Prochlorococcus marinus XMU1405: one gene and its partner. The protein of the gene in region 2 binds, or shares a complex with, the protein of the main gene of each other region. Links are inferred from orthologs where the notes say so. Each region holds a gene or a part of one and is shown on either strand. Other genes may lie near its edges.

The links.
Region 1: the proteins of cdaA (region 2) and glmM are in contact, whole or in part, in a crystal structure (PDB 7OJS), measured with the Bacillus subtilis proteins. The link is inferred for Prochlorococcus marinus XMU1405 from one-to-one orthologs.

Annotation. Positions count from the first base shown.
Region 1 is NZ_JAAORF010000001.1:233,793-241,381, forward strand. What follows is about bases 3,347-6,206. They hold glmM (phosphoglucosamine mutase), read right to left. Parts: upstream 5,523-6,206; coding sequence 4,170-5,522; downstream 3,347-4,169. Other genes in these bases: HA148_RS01265 (DUF3177 family protein), read right to left, coding at 3,347-3,411; trmB (tRNA (guanosine(46)-N7)-methyltransferase TrmB), read left to right, coding at 3,533-4,162; HA148_RS01280 (thioredoxin domain-containing protein), read left to right, coding at 5,709-6,206. Outside these bases: ileS (isoleucine--tRNA ligase), read left to right, coding at 1-2,496; HA148_RS01260 (hypothetical protein), read right to left, coding at 2,493-2,828; more of HA148_RS01265, read right to left, coding at 2,788-3,346; thyX (FAD-dependent thymidylate synthase), read right to left, coding at 6,210-6,842; dcd (dCTP deaminase), read right to left, coding at 6,844-7,437; HA148_RS01295 (cob(I)yrinic acid a,c-diamide adenosyltransferase), read right to left, coding at 7,442-7,589. UniProt on the Bacillus subtilis protein: Catalyzes the conversion of glucosamine-6-phosphate to glucosamine-1-phosphate. Glucosamine-1-phosphate is used for cell wall biosynthesis.
Region 2 is NZ_JAAORF010000002.1:383,667-391,155, reverse strand. The notes cover bases 2,212-4,971. They hold cdaA (diadenylate cyclase CdaA), read right to left. Parts: upstream 4,166-4,971; coding sequence 3,257-4,165; downstream 2,212-3,256. Other genes in these bases: lysA (diaminopimelate decarboxylase), read right to left, coding at 4,194-4,971; HA148_RS05750 (isoprenyl transferase), read right to left, coding at 2,450-3,253; bioB (biotin synthase BioB), read right to left, coding at 2,212-2,444. In the rest of the region: HA148_RS05765 (hypothetical protein), read right to left, coding at 1-493; HA148_RS05760 (rhodanese-related sulfurtransferase), read right to left, coding at 505-1,437; more of bioB, read right to left, coding at 1,434-2,211; more of lysA, read right to left, coding at 4,972-5,567; rimI (ribosomal protein S18-alanine N-acetyltransferase), read left to right, coding at 5,655-6,095; HA148_RS05730 (ATP-dependent Clp protease ATP-binding subunit), read left to right, coding at 6,274-7,489. UniProt on the Bacillus subtilis protein: One of 3 paralogous diadenylate cyclases (DAC) in this bacteria, catalyzing the condensation of 2 ATP molecules into cyclic di-AMP (c-di-AMP). Upon expression in E.coli leads to c-di-AMP synthesis.

The DNA of each region.
Region 1 (7,589 bases), on a different replicon or contig from region 2:
ACAGATTATGCTCATATTCAAATTAATAATCAGAAGGAGGGTTTCAAAAGGTGGGGCATATGGGGAGATTGGAATAATCCTTACTTAACTCTTAAGAAAAGTTATGAATCTGCTCAGATTGGAGTATTTGGGAAAATGTTTTTAAATGGTTATATATATCGGGGTCTTAAACCTGTGCATTGGAGTCCAAGTTCAAGGACTGCCCTTGCAGAAGCAGAATTAGAATACCCTGATGAACATTATTCAAAAAGTATTTATGTTTCATTAAAAATCACTAAAATACCTGAGGAAATTCTATTGAATTTCATCCAAGAAAACTTTAATATCAAAAAAGAATTTTTTCAAAATAATTCTTATATAACTATTTGGACAACTACTCCTTGGACTATACCTGCAAATGAAGCAGTTGCAGTAAATCCAAAAATAAAGTACGTTTTCGCCATCGATGAAGATAAGAAAATTTTCCTTTTTGCTGAGGATTTATCTTCTGAAATAAGTAAGAAATTTAATAAAGATTTCAAGGTGCTTTTAGAGATTAAAGGCTCCAAATTGGAAAATATTGAATATCAACATCCTTCTAAGAATAAAAATTGCAGAATTGTAATTGGAGGAGATTATATTACTACAGAATCAGGGACTGGAATTGTTCATACTGCGCCTGGTCATGGGATAGATGATTTTAATGTGGGTCAAAAATATGATTTACCAATAACATGTGTCGTTGATGAAAAAGGTAACCTAAATGAATATTCTGGTCAATTCAAAGGATCAAATGTCCTGAAAGATGCAAATGATTTAATTATTGATCATTTAAAAGGAAATAATTTGCTTCTATTACAAGAAAATTATAAGCATAGATATCCGTATGATTGGAGAACCAAAAAACCAACTATTTTTAGGGCAACAGAACAATGGTTTGCATCTGTAAATGGCTTTAGATCATTTGCATTAAAGGCAATCGAAGATGTTGAATGGATGCCAGAGACTGGAAAGAAAAGAATTTATTCTATGGTTGTTGGTAGAGGAGATTGGTGTATTTCTAGACAAAGGTCATGGGGAGTCCCTATTCCAGTGTTTTATAAAAAAAATGGTAATGACATACTCCTTAACGAAGAGATAATTAATCATATTCAAGAACTTTTTAGTGAACATGGAGCAGATATTTGGTGGGATTGGGATGTTAAGAATCTTTTGCCAGAAAATTACGCAAAAGAATCTGATCTATGGAAAAAAGGAACAGATACAATGGATGTTTGGTTCGATTCAGGATCTAGCTGGGCCGCAGTATGTGAACTAAGAAGTGAATTAAAGTATCCAGCAGATCTTTATTTAGAGGGCTCAGATCAACATCGAGGATGGTTTCAGTCTTCTTTGCTAACGTCTGTTGCAGTAAATAATAAACCTCCATATAAGAAAGTTTTAACTCATGGTTTTGCACTTGATGAAAACGGAAGAAAAATGAGCAAATCTTTAGGAAATGTTGTTGATCCAAATATAATTATTAATGGAGGTAATAATAAGAAAACTGATCCTGCATATGGTGCCGATGTTTTAAGGCTTTGGGTAAGCTCTGTAGATTATTCAGTAGATGTTCCAATTGGTTCAAATATACTCAAGCAACTTTCAGATGTATACAGAAAAGTTCGTAATACTGCAAGATATCTTCTAGGTAATATTCATGATTATGATCCTAAAATTGATAGTTTTGAAATCGATCAATTGCCTCTTTTAGATCAATGGATGTTGGGCAGATTAGTTGAGGTTACAGATCAAATATCAAATGCTTATGAAAATTATGAATTTTCAAAATTTTTCCAAATTTTGCAAAGTTTTTGCGTTGTAGATCTATCAAATTTTTATTTGGATATTGCGAAGGATAGGTTATATGTAAGTTCTAAATCACAATTTAGGAGAAGATCTTGTCAGTTCGTCATGTCAAAAGTTGTTGAAAATTTAGCCGTACTTATTTCTCCAGTGCTTTGTCATATGGCTGAAGATATTTGGCAAAATATTCCATATTCAACTGAAGAAAGATCAGTCTTTCAAAGAGGATGGCCTATATTTTCGCAGTCATGGAAAAATCAAATACTTAATGAGCACATTGCAAATTTAAGAAATTTGAGAGTTGAAATTAACAAGGCTATAGAAGGATGTAGGAACAAACAAATAATTGGAGCAGCTTTGGAAACTGAAGTTAATTATTTACCTGAAGATAAAGCTTTAAAAGATTCACTTGCTTGGCTAAAAGAATTTGGTAATCAAGATGTAGATTTATTTAGAGATTGGCTTATAGTATCAAACTTCCAAGTGGTATCCGATTTGGCGGAGAATTCTCTGATTATTGATAACAATGCACTTGGTAAAATTCAGATAAATAAAGCTCAAGGTCAAAAATGTGATAGATGTTGGCATTATCAAAAAGAAACTTTTAATGGAATCCAAAATACAAAATTATGCAAAAGATGTTCAAGTATTATTAATTTTGAATTAATTTAAATCCAGTTTTTTTGATTCAAAAAGAAAACTGAGTTTTGACTTTCTCTTATTAAATTTTCTTCGGTTTCTGTTAATGGGGCTTTATAAAGTTTAAAATTTGCAATTGTATAAGAAAGTGTTATTACTTTTTTTTCTAAATCTATTTCAATTGGATGAGTTGTTGAGCTACTGTAACCTCTGAAAATAATTATTTCTAATTTTTCTTTTTGATTTTCTTTTAGAATGAATCCCTCTAGTTTAAGTATCCTATCAGGTATCTCGGAACTTATTTTTTCAAGACTATTTATTAAATCAATTTTTGCCATTTTCTGAGAAGCAGGAGTTTCTTCCATTTTTAGGTAATTTGATTATTGACCATTGAATAAGGCCTAAAATATAGATTAATAATGAGAATAACCCTAAGAATTTTGATATCGGCTGGGTAAAGTTAGCTCCAAAGAAAAAATTAAATAAATTTTTTATAATGGTATATAAACTTGAAGAAGGCTGAAGCCATATTGCACACGCATCAGAATTTATAAAAGAAAAGCAGTTGAAGTTTTGTAAACTCTGAATAAAGAAATTGAGAGATATAAAAGTTATCGTCCATCTCCATATTTTTGTTGTCGTGGTAAGGGAGTAAGAAAAATCATATTCTCTTAATTCATCATTAATATCGTTCCAAAACCAAACTGAAACTGTCATTAATAATGTTGAAATATTTGTTATCACAAGAGCATAATTATACTTTCCTATTAAAAGTAGAAGGCTTATAAAAAATAAAAGTGATACTTTCCAATAAATTGATAGAAGTTTAGTAACTGCTTTATTTCTTTTTTTAATTGACCAGAAAGATAGAGTAAGAGGAATACCAATAAGGAAAATTATTGAAAGTTGAAATGATAGCCAAATAGAAAGTTGATTAAAAACGTTCAAAATTTTTTCTTTTAAACACATAATAATTAAACATCAAACTGTTACTTTTGAACTTACTATTGTCATAGTTATGAATATTATGAATTCTTATAATGTTGCCTAGGAATATATTAATAATTGTATGAGACAGCATGTTAATCCCCTTAGTAGTAATTTCAATCAAATTGAGAGAATACCCTCTTTGAGCGAAATGTTTGATGATTCTAAATCGAATCTTCATTTGGATATAGGTTGTGCTGCTGGTGAGTTTCTATTTGATTTAGCTTTAGTTAATACTAGTTGGAATTATTTAGGAATTGAAATTCGTGAGAAATTAGTCAAAAATGCTAAATTAAAAGTTATTGAACGAGAAATCAAAAATCTATATTTTATATTTGGTAATGCTAATAATATTTTGAATGATGTCCAAAATAAATTTATTACTAAAAATCTAAAAAGTATTTCTTTTAATTTTCCTGATCCTTGGTTTAAAAAGAGGCATTATAAAAGGCGTGTAATTCAGCCAGAATTTATTAATATGCTTTCAAATTTATTGCAAAAAGGCACTCTAATTTTTATAAAAACAGATGTAAAGGATTTATTCGATTATATGGATTGCACTATATCAAGTAATTCTCATTTTAAAACAATAAATAAAAAAGATTTTAATTGTTCCGAAAGTTTTAATCCAATTAAAATTAAAACTGATAGGGAAAAGTATGTGATTGTTAACCAACTTGATATTTATGAAAAAATTTATATAAAAATTTAATTCATCGTTATTTTGTTATTTTATCAATTTCTAAAAAGAGTTTGTTAGTTATTTCGCCTGATAAAGAATGAACTTCTTTATAATTTTTGGCTTCAACTAGAACTCTGATTACAGGTTCTGTACCGCTAGGCCTTATATAAACTCTACAGTTATCCGAATATGCTGCCTGAAAATTTTTTATAGATTCATCAATTAAGATTTTATTTTTTGGATTTAATTTATTAATATTAAAATCTAATTTTATATTAGTTAGTTTTTGAGTAAAAGGTTCGAAACTACTTTTAAGCCAATCATTTAAATTAATATTTTTCTTTTTACAATATTTGGAAATTTGAAGTGCAGTCAATATCCCATCACCAGAAAAGTTATTAATTTTTGAAAGTATATGACCTGACTGCTCACCTCCTAAAATAGCTCTTTTTTTCTTAATTGCGTCATGAACATATTTATCTCCTACATCAGTTCTATATAAAATTCCTCCAATTTTATTCCAGGACTTTTCAAAACCTAAGTTTGCCATTTGTGTTGATACTAGTAAATTATTGGTGAGAATTTTTTGTTCCATTAGTTCTCTACCCCAAAGAAAAAGAATATGATCTCCATCCAGCACATTACCTTCTGAATCGATTCCAATTACTCTATCGGCATCTCCATCGAAGCTGAATCCCATATCTGCAGGACTCTCTCTTAATGCTTTTTTTAATGGTTCGAGGTTAGTAGAACCACAATTCAAATTAATTTTCAAACCATTTTTAGAGTTATTGATAACTTTTACATCAGCACCAAGAGACTGAAAAATTTTTTTTGCGCAAGTTGTTGCTGATCCATGGCATGTGTCTAATATTATTCTCAACCCGCTTAAACTTTCTCCACCCATTGTTTGGATTAGGCTTTTAATATAAGTATCCATAAGATCTTTATTTGTTTTTAGGGAAACCACTTTTGTAGGAATTGATATATTTTTTTTTGACTCTTCAATTATTTTTTGAATTTTATTCTCAAAATTTTTAGTAATTTTTTGACCATTATGATCAAAAATTTTTATTCCATTATATTCTGGCGGATTATGACTTGCAGATATCATGACACCACTGCTAAAGCTCTCTTGTCTTATTAAAAAAGGAATAGCTGGGGTTGGACAGATTCCAAGATTTATAAATTTTTTGCCACTTTCATTTATACCTTGTGTTATGGCCTGAAGGAGAATATCTCCACTAATTCTTGTATCTCTTCCAATTAATATTGGATTTTTCTTTTTCAAAGACGAACCTAGAGCATAACCTACTTTATAGGCTAGAGAATAAGTTATCTCTTCATTAAATCTTCCTCTTATTCCATCAGTTCCAAAGATTGATTGCATAATTAGATTTCGGGAATCAAAGAAGTTTTTGATAACTTTTCAATCCTTATTTTATCAGTTGGTTAAAAGCTTATATTTTTCAATTCTCTTTATTTGTTTAACTTATTTAAGATACCTTTAGTTAGTAATACCTTAATAGTGCAATCTGAAAGTCGAGAGCCATTTTTAAAGACAAATTTTAAAATAATGCTTGTTTTGATTATATCTATTGTTATTATTTCAATGCTTTTGTTTAAAAATCTATTTTTTAAATCAACTTATCTTTTAAAGAGTTTTGGAGAGTTATCTGTTGACCCTGAAATAGCTTTCACAAATAATAAACCTACATTTCTTGAATTTTATGCAGAGTGGTGTGAAGTTTGCAAAGAAATGGCTCCACAAGTTTCTTCTCTTAAAGATGAATACGAAGAAGATATTAATTTTGTTTTTTTAAATGTTGATAATCAAAAATGGGGTAATTACATCGAGAAGTTCGCCGTCAATGGGATTCCTCAAGTTAATCTTTTTGATAAAAAGGGGAATCTAATATCTACATTTATTGGTAAACAAGATGAAATAAAAATAAGAGAATCTATTAATAATTTGAAAAAAGAAGATAAACCCTATGAAGAAATTATTAATGCTGAATTTTCAACAATTCAAGAAAGTAAAAATAATGAGGTAGGTCCTCGCAGTCATTCATAATTTTTACCATTCTAAAGATTTTGATACAATCGGAAAACTTTGTTTAAAAATAGACTTGCAATTTTGGGCAATAGACTTATGTTCTTCTTGGGTACCGTGACCTGACCTTAAATGAATATAATGGATCCACGATCTGCATGATCCAGACATATAGATTCTTGTGGGAGTTGCTAATGGTAAAACAAATCTCGCACATTCTTTGGCTACACCTTCAGCAAGTAAATCTTCATATAATTCTGAAGCAGCCTGAAAATGTAAACTAATTTTTTCATTGAATCTTTTTTTTAACTTATCAGGGAGGTCAGGGATTGAATTTTGCCTATTTTTAAAATCTTGACGCCTCAACTCTGGTAAGGGAATATTTCCCAATTGAGAACTATCTGCATATCTTTGTGAAAATTCCTGGAAAGTAAATGATCTATGTCTTAAAATTTGGGCAGCAATTCCCCTATTGGTTTCTATTTGTAAGGTCATAAATGACTGTTCAAATACACTCCAATGTTCATTTTTAATGCAATAACTCAATAATTTTGAATAGTCCTGATTTTCCTGATTTTTTGGGTTACTTACTCTTGCAATGTAAGCCATTGTTTTCTCTGCATCAGGAGTGAGAGATATTAATTCAACTTTACTCATTTTAGATCTTTGCTAGAGTCACTTTTTCTGGTTGGTTTTGATATTTACCTTTTCTGTCGTTATAAGTTGTAGAGCATGGATCACCTTCAAAAAAGAGTAGTTGACAGATACCCTCATTTGCGTAAATTCTGCAATCTGCGCCTGAACTATTACTGAATTCTAGAGTTAGGTGGCCTTCCCATCCAGCCTCTGCGGGTGTTGTATTAACAATAATTCCTAGACGTGCGTATGTACTTTTTCCTATGCAAATTACAGTTATGTTTTCTGGTACTTTCATTTTTTCAAATGCGACTCCTAAACCATAGGAGTGAGCAGGAAGAATAAAAAAATCACCATCATCATCATGGTGAAGAACAGTTTTTTCTAAATTATCCGGATTAAATTTTTTGGGATTCATCACAGTACCAGGGATATGTCTAAAAATGAGAAATTCTTTTGATGAAAGTCTTAAATCATAGCCATAAGAAGAACATCCGTAACTCAAAACTGGCTTTTGGTGATTATCAGGTTCAAGATGCCTAACCAAGTTTGATTGGAAAGGATTTATCATTCCTTCAGAAGCTTTTTTATTTATCCAAAGATCATTTTTTAGCATTTTTTTATGAGCGTAGTTCGGTAATTTGATTAGCCATTAATAATAAATCTTTAGGAATATCTGTACCTGTAAGGATTACATCTCCTGATAAAAATCGGTTTTCAAGTGTTGAAATCAAATCATCTTTATCAATAATTTCTTTTTTAATTGCA
Region 2 (7,489 bases):
CTTCAATTAAAGAGAGTTTCTTTTCAAGTTTTTCCAATATGGAGATACATTCCCCGTTCATGAGTGTACCTGCACCTCCCCAAATCAATCTTATTAAAAGATCTAATGGGCTAGAACCAACTTCTTTTACAATTTTGAATCCTATTAATTTAAAATATCTTACAAGTTTCTTACTATATCCTTCACTATCAAAAATAGCTAAAAGTCTTACTTTGTTGCTTGATTTTTTTTCAATTGCCCAGGCCATAGTTGTTGCCCATATTAATTCCGAAACAAAAGCAGGTGCTTTACTAAGGATTCTTAATGTATCAAGCTGGATACCTTGTTTATTTAAATAAGTCCAACCTTTCATTTCGGCCCAAATCTTTATTATGTTATCTTTTTGTTCTGCTATAACAATTCTAAAGAAACATAATCCGAGAGTTTCTCTAACTTGAATTTTAATTAATAATCCAATGGCACCTGCTAATTTTTCTAATTCTTCGACTTTCATGATTTTGAAAATTAGTCCTTATAAATTTTATGATTTTCCTCGTTTAATCTATCGATTTGTTTTTGTCTTTCTTCAAACCTTTTTCTATCATCATTGCTGAATTGGTCTATGCAGAAATGACATTGGATACCCTTTCTATATTCTTTTCTTTCTTGATCTTGAATTGAAACTGGCATTCCACATGCATGACAAATTGAGTAGGATCCTTTTTCTAATTCTTGATCTAAAGCAACTCTTTTATCAAAAACATAACATTCACCTTCAAATAAGTTTTTGTCTCTTGGTATATCATCAAGGTATTGAAGGATGCCACCTTGTAGGTGATAAATATTTTTATAACCTTTCTTTTTCAGCAAACTTGTAGCTTTTTCACATCTTATTCCTCCGGTACAAAACATCGCTATATTTGTAGACTCTTTATCTTCTAAATGGGTATCTAAATGATCATCTACCCATTTGGGGAATTCGCTAAAGTTTTTTGTATTTGGGTTTATTGAATTCTGAAAAGTTCCAATAGAAACCTCATAATGATTTCTAGTATCAATGACTATTGTATTTTGATTTTTGACTAACTTATTCCAATTCACTGAGTCAACATAAGTCCCATTATCTTGCGCAGGCTTTATTCCATGGACACCCATGGTAACTATTTCTTTCTTAATTTTTATTTTTAATTTTTTGAAGACTTTCTTTTTTGAAAAGTTTACTTTTATATTCAAATTTCTATTATCCGTATATTTATCAAGTAAGTTGATAACAAAATCAGTTACATTTTTCTCAGCACAAATAGTTCCATTAATACCTTCACTCGCAAAAATTAATAAACCTGAAATATCGTTTTCATTTTCAATTTCTAATAATTTATTTTTCAGATCAAGAATTAAGTTTTCTTGAAATGGGAAAAAGGAATAAAGAGAAACTATTTTATAATTTTTGCCTTTCATAAAGAAGATAATGTTTTTTCACAAGTTTCAAAATCTTTATTAAATGATACTCCTACCTCATTAAGAAGTTTTCTGTCTGATTGAAAAGATGGATTTGAAGTTGTGAGTAACTCATCTCCGTAAAAGATTGAATTTGCACCACATTGAAAACATAATATTTGGGCTTCTTTTGATAGCTTTTCTCGACCTGCACTTAATCTTATTTTACTTTTAGGCATGAGAATTCTTGCTGTAGCTATCATCCTTATCATCTCAATTGAATCAATTTCTTGATTATCTTCTAAACCAGTACCTTCAATAGCTACTAATGAATTTATAGGAACACTTTCAGGGTGCGGATTCATGTTTGAAAGTACTTCCAAAAGAGATGCTCTATCGCCATTAGTTTCACCTAAACCTATTATTCCTCCACAACAAACATTTATTCCTGCATTTCTTACTCTATTGATAGTATCTAATCTGTCTTGATAAGTTCTAGTCGTAATTATATTTTTATAATACTCAGGACTAGTATCAAGATTGTGGTTATACGCGGTCAAACCTGCATCAGCTAGTCTGGAAGCTTGTTGTTCTGTAAGCATCCCAGCTGTAACACAAGCTTCCATTCCTAAATTTCTTACACCGCTAACCATCTCTAACATTGCATTAAAAGATTTTCCATCTCTAATTTCTCTCCACGCCCAACCCATACAAAACCTATCTGCACCTTCATTTTTTGCTATTTGAGCTCTTTTTAAAACCTCTTCAACCTCAAATTGCGGATGACTTTTGATTTCGCTAGCACTATAAATTGATTGGCTACAATACGAACAATTTTCCTCGCATCCACCAGTTTTTACGCTGAACAATGATGCTAATTGAATATTGTATTTGTTAAATTTTCTGTGAATGATTTGGGATTCCCACATTAAATCAATCAGAGGCTTATTGAGTATTTCCAATATTTCTTGTCTTTCCCAATCAAACCTAATTTCGTTATCTAACTGATGATTATTTGAATTTGTCATTTTTGTTAGGAAGAACATTGAGAATCTTTAAAAGATTCATTTGGTAATGATTCTATACCTCCGAAACGTCTATGCCTTGATTGGTAATCAATTATTGCTTTGAGAAATTCATACTCATTGAACTCAGGCCAAAGTACGTCAGATATATAAATTTCTGAATAAGCTAATTGCCATAATAGAAAATTACTTATCCTTTTTTCGCCACTAGTTCTTATTAGTAATTCTGGATCCTTAATCCCTCCAGTTAATAGCTCTGAATTAAATAATTCTTCGTCAATTTCACTTGGGTTTATTTCTCCAGAAGAAGATTTTAAGGCTAATTCTTTTGCAACTTTTACTATTTCTTGCCTACCTCCATAATTCACACAAACATTGAATAAAAATTTATTGTTGTGTTTAGTTAGAGACTCTGAACTAGAGATTATTTCTTTTAAATTTTTTGGAAAAGGAGTTAAATCTCCTATGAATTTTATTTTTGTTGATTCTTCATGTATTTCTTTAATTTCGTTTTTTAAAACTTCGCTAAAAAGATTTATGAGAAAATCAACTTCTTTTGTTGGTCTTGTCCAATTCTCAGTTGAAAAAGCATAAACAGTAATTACTTTACAACCTAAATTTTTTGCAGCTTTGAGAATTTTTTTTAATACACTAACGCCCTGTTTATGCCCAAAGGATCGAGGCAAGCCTTTCCTAGTTGCCCATCTCCCATTTCCGTCCATAATTATTGCTACATGTTTGGGTACTTTTTGCTTATCTATTTTCATTGATAAGTCATTAATTTTATCGTCTATTAATTTTCCTAATCTCATTTTCTAGTCCCTTTTAGTGGTAATGATTTCTGATTCTTTGGACTCATCTTCATTAATACCACCAACAATATTATCACTTGCATTTGTCTTTTGGGATAAAGAATTTTTACTTAGAGCTGGTTTATTCGTTCCCATAGAGTTTTGATTCCCTATTAAATCCACAAGTAGTTCTTGTAACCTACTACTGGTAATTGGCCTTTCAAGTTTCCCCTGATTTGCTAATGATAACGTACCTGTCTCTTCAGAAACAACAATACAAATACATCTATCAAATCTTTCTGTAATTCCCAATGCAGCCAAGTGTCTTGTGCCGTATCTGCTAATTCCTTGCCTAGAGAGTGGAAGTATTACTCCTGCAGATATTATTTTGTTACCCTTCACAAGAACTGCTCCATCATGCAGAGGTGTATCTGTTGCAAAAAGATTTATTAAAAGGTCTGTTGACAATTGTGCCTCAATTTTTGTCCCTGAATATAAAAAATCTTCAGGTCTTAAATCACTCCCCAAATCCACAACGATTAAAGCACCCCTTCTATTCTGAGAGAGTTTACCTGCAGTATCGACTAACTGAGTAATAGTAGTGGATTTTGCTCTGAATTCCTTTGGTGGATTTCCTAGTAATACAGCTAACCTACCAGTACCTAACAATTCCATTAACCTTCTCAGCTCTCCTTGCCAAAGTATTGCTAAAGAGAGAGAGCATGCGAGGACTACAGCATCAATTAATTTTGATGTTAAAGGAAGATATGCATATCTTTGAATGAACCAAGCTGATGAAACTAAAAACAAATATCCCCTTAAAAGCCACAATGTTCTCTGTTCTTTAACTCTAGAAAATAATAAAAGTCCAAAACCTACAGCGAATAAGACATCTAATAAAAGCTTTAAATTTATAATCCCCCAGAAATTCACATTAAAAATAAAATTAATCTAAATGTACCTAATTTTGTTTAAGAAAGCGATCAGGTAAGACGTCGTATTTTAAAAGATCCAATGGGCTTTCTCTTTTTTGAATAATTTCTGCTTCACCATCAGAAACTAAGAGGGCAGCAGGTCTTGGAATTCTGTTGTAATTAGAACTCATTGAGTTATTGTAAGCACCAGTACCAAAAACACATATAAGATCTCCCGTTTTGCAATTAGCTAGTTCTATCTCTTTAAACAATACATCTCCTGATTCGCAGTGCTTACCAGCAATAGTATATTTATTTTTAGAATTAATATTAAAGGGGTTACTTACCAAACATGCGGAATAATTTGATTGATATGTTATTGGTCTTGGATTATCACTCATTCCACCATCAACAGATAAATATGTTCTGATCCCTGGTATTTCTTTAAACGCCCCAATTTTGTAAATTGTTATTCCTGCTGTAGATACAATGGATCTTCCTGGCTCACACATCAAAGTAGGTAAATTTAAATTATGTTTTTTACAAGCTTGAACAACAGATGTGGAAATTGTTTTTACCCATTCATCTATTGAAGGGGGATCGTCATCTTCTGTATATTTAATACCTAAACCTCCACCCATATTCAATTTTTGTATATCATGGCCAAATTTTTTGGCTTGTAAAATGACATTCACCATTATTTTGCCTAGATCATTATGTGGGTCTAGTTCAAAAATCTGGGACCCAATGTGTGCATGTAATCCCTTTAAGTTAAGATGTTTAGTCTTGCTGACTTTGTCAAATAAATGATTTAAATATTCAATACCGAAACCAAATTTGCTATCAAATGATCCAGTTCTAATGTATTCATGAGTATGGCATTCGATTCCAGGAGTAAATCGAATCATTATTTCCAAATCACAATTTAATGAATTTGAAGTTTCTTCTAACCTTTGTAAGTCATAATCATTATCTACAATTACTTGTATGTTATTTCTAATTGCAAACTCTATTTCTTGATCTGATTTATTATTACCGTGAAAGACGATTTTTTCATTTGGGACTCCACCTTTAAGAGCAGTTAATAGTTCTCCCTCTGAAACCGCATCAAGTCCAAAACCCTCTGATGAAACTAGGTTACTCATGAATAAAGAACTATTTGCTTTAGAAGCATATATTGGAAGAGATCCTCCAGGGTAATATTTTTCTAGTGCTTTTTTATATGCTCTACAAGAGTTTCTTAGAGTGATTTCATCCAAAATATAAAGTGGAGAATCATATTTCTTAACTAATTCTTCAATAGAGCACCCACCAATTGATAATTTTCCATCACTTCCTATAGATGTAGTAATCGGTACTATATTTTTATTTGGGCTGTTGATATCAATCTTTTGTTTTAAAAAGGATTTTTTTTCGTCCATGGGAAAATTCTAAATAGAGTTATTCTTAAATTGTCATATTTTATAATGACTTTAATTTCAGATTTTTGAATATTTATTTATTATAAAATGATATCCATTAAACATATAAAAGAGAAAGATATTGATTTATGTTATGAATTAGATTCAAATACGATCTCTTTGTGGAGCAAAAATCAATGGGCTAAAGAATTTAAAAAAGATGGTGTCAATGTCTTCGGGATATTACTTTCAAATCTTGTAGTAGGAATATGTGTTTTTCATGTAGTTCTTGATGAAGCTCAAATAAATTTTTTTGTGGTAAACCATAAATACAGGAAAAAAGGTTTTGGAACTTACCTTATGAGCTACTTAATAGAAGAATGTGAAAAATTAAATTTAAAAAAATTAATTTTGGAAGTCTCTCATTCTAATTTTTCTGCTGATAAATTTTACAATAGCTTTGATTTTAATACTGTGGGAATACGAAGAGATTATTATAAGGATGGTTCGGATGCTCTCCTCAAAGAAAAAAAACTAAGAACTAAGTAATTTAAAATTTAATTGTTCGGATAACCAGAATGCTTGAAATTACTTGAATTTATTGCTATATCACCAAAAAAGTTAGATTAAATTAAAAAAAATATACTTTTAGGTATTCACAAAAGCTCATTGTGAACACAAAATTGACATATTGCTGGTAGGTTATTAATAGCAAGATAATCTTCTAATGTTTGAAAGATTTACAGAAAAAGCTATAAAAGTCATCATGCTTGCTCAAGAGGAAGCTAGAAGGCTTGGCCATAACTTCGTTGGTACAGAACAAATTTTATTAGGTCTTATTGGAGAAGGTACAGGAGTTGCAGCAAAAGTTCTAAAATCATTAGGTGTCAATTTAAAAGATTCAAGAATTGAAGTAGAAAAGATAATTGGTAGAGGATCAGGTTTTGTAGCTGTAGAAATACCCTTTACCCCTCGAGCAAAAAGGGTTTTAGAATTATCACTGGAAGAAGCGCGCCAATTAGGTCATAACTATATAGGGACTGAACATTTATTACTAGGCTTGATTAGGGAAGGAGAAGGGGTAGCTGCAAGGGTTTTAGAAAATCTTAGTATCGATCTTACAAAAGTAAGAACTCAAGTTATAAGGATGCTAGGTGAAACAGCAGAAGTTGGCAGTGGAGCTAATCCAAGTAAAGGAAATTTAAAAACTGCTACACTAGATGAATTTGGAACAAACCTAACAAAGCTAGCAAGTGAATCAAAACTTGATCCAGTAGTTGGCCGATATGAGGAAATAGATCGCGTTGTTCAAATATTAGGCAGAAGGACCAAAAATAATCCAGTACTTATCGGTGAACCTGGAGTTGGTAAAACCGCTATTGCAGAGGGTTTAGCTCAAAGAATACAGTTGGGTGACATCCCCGACATACTAGAAGATAAAAGAGTTTTAACTCTTGATATAGGACTTTTGGTAGCCGGAACAAAATATAGAGGAGAATTTGAAGAAAGATTAAAGAAGATAATGGAGGAAATTAAATCTGCAGGTAATGTAATACTTGTCATAGATGAAGTGCATACTTTGATTGGTGCTGGAGCAGCTGAAGGTGCTATAGACGCAGCGAATATTCTTAAGCCTGCATTGGCCCGAGGAGAGCTCCAATGCATTGGAGCAACAACTCTAGACGAATATAGAAAACATATTGAAAGAGATGCTGCTTTAGAGAGAAGATTCCAACCTGTCATGGTTGGAGAACCATCAATAGAAGATACAATCGAAATCTTAAAGGGACTTAGAGAACGTTATGAACAACATCATCGCCTTAAAATTACTGATGATGCTTTAGAGGCTGCAGCTCACCTAGGAGATCGCTATATATCTGATAGATTTTTGCCTGATAAAGCTATAGATCTTATCGATGAGGCAGGAAGTAGGGTTCGTTTAA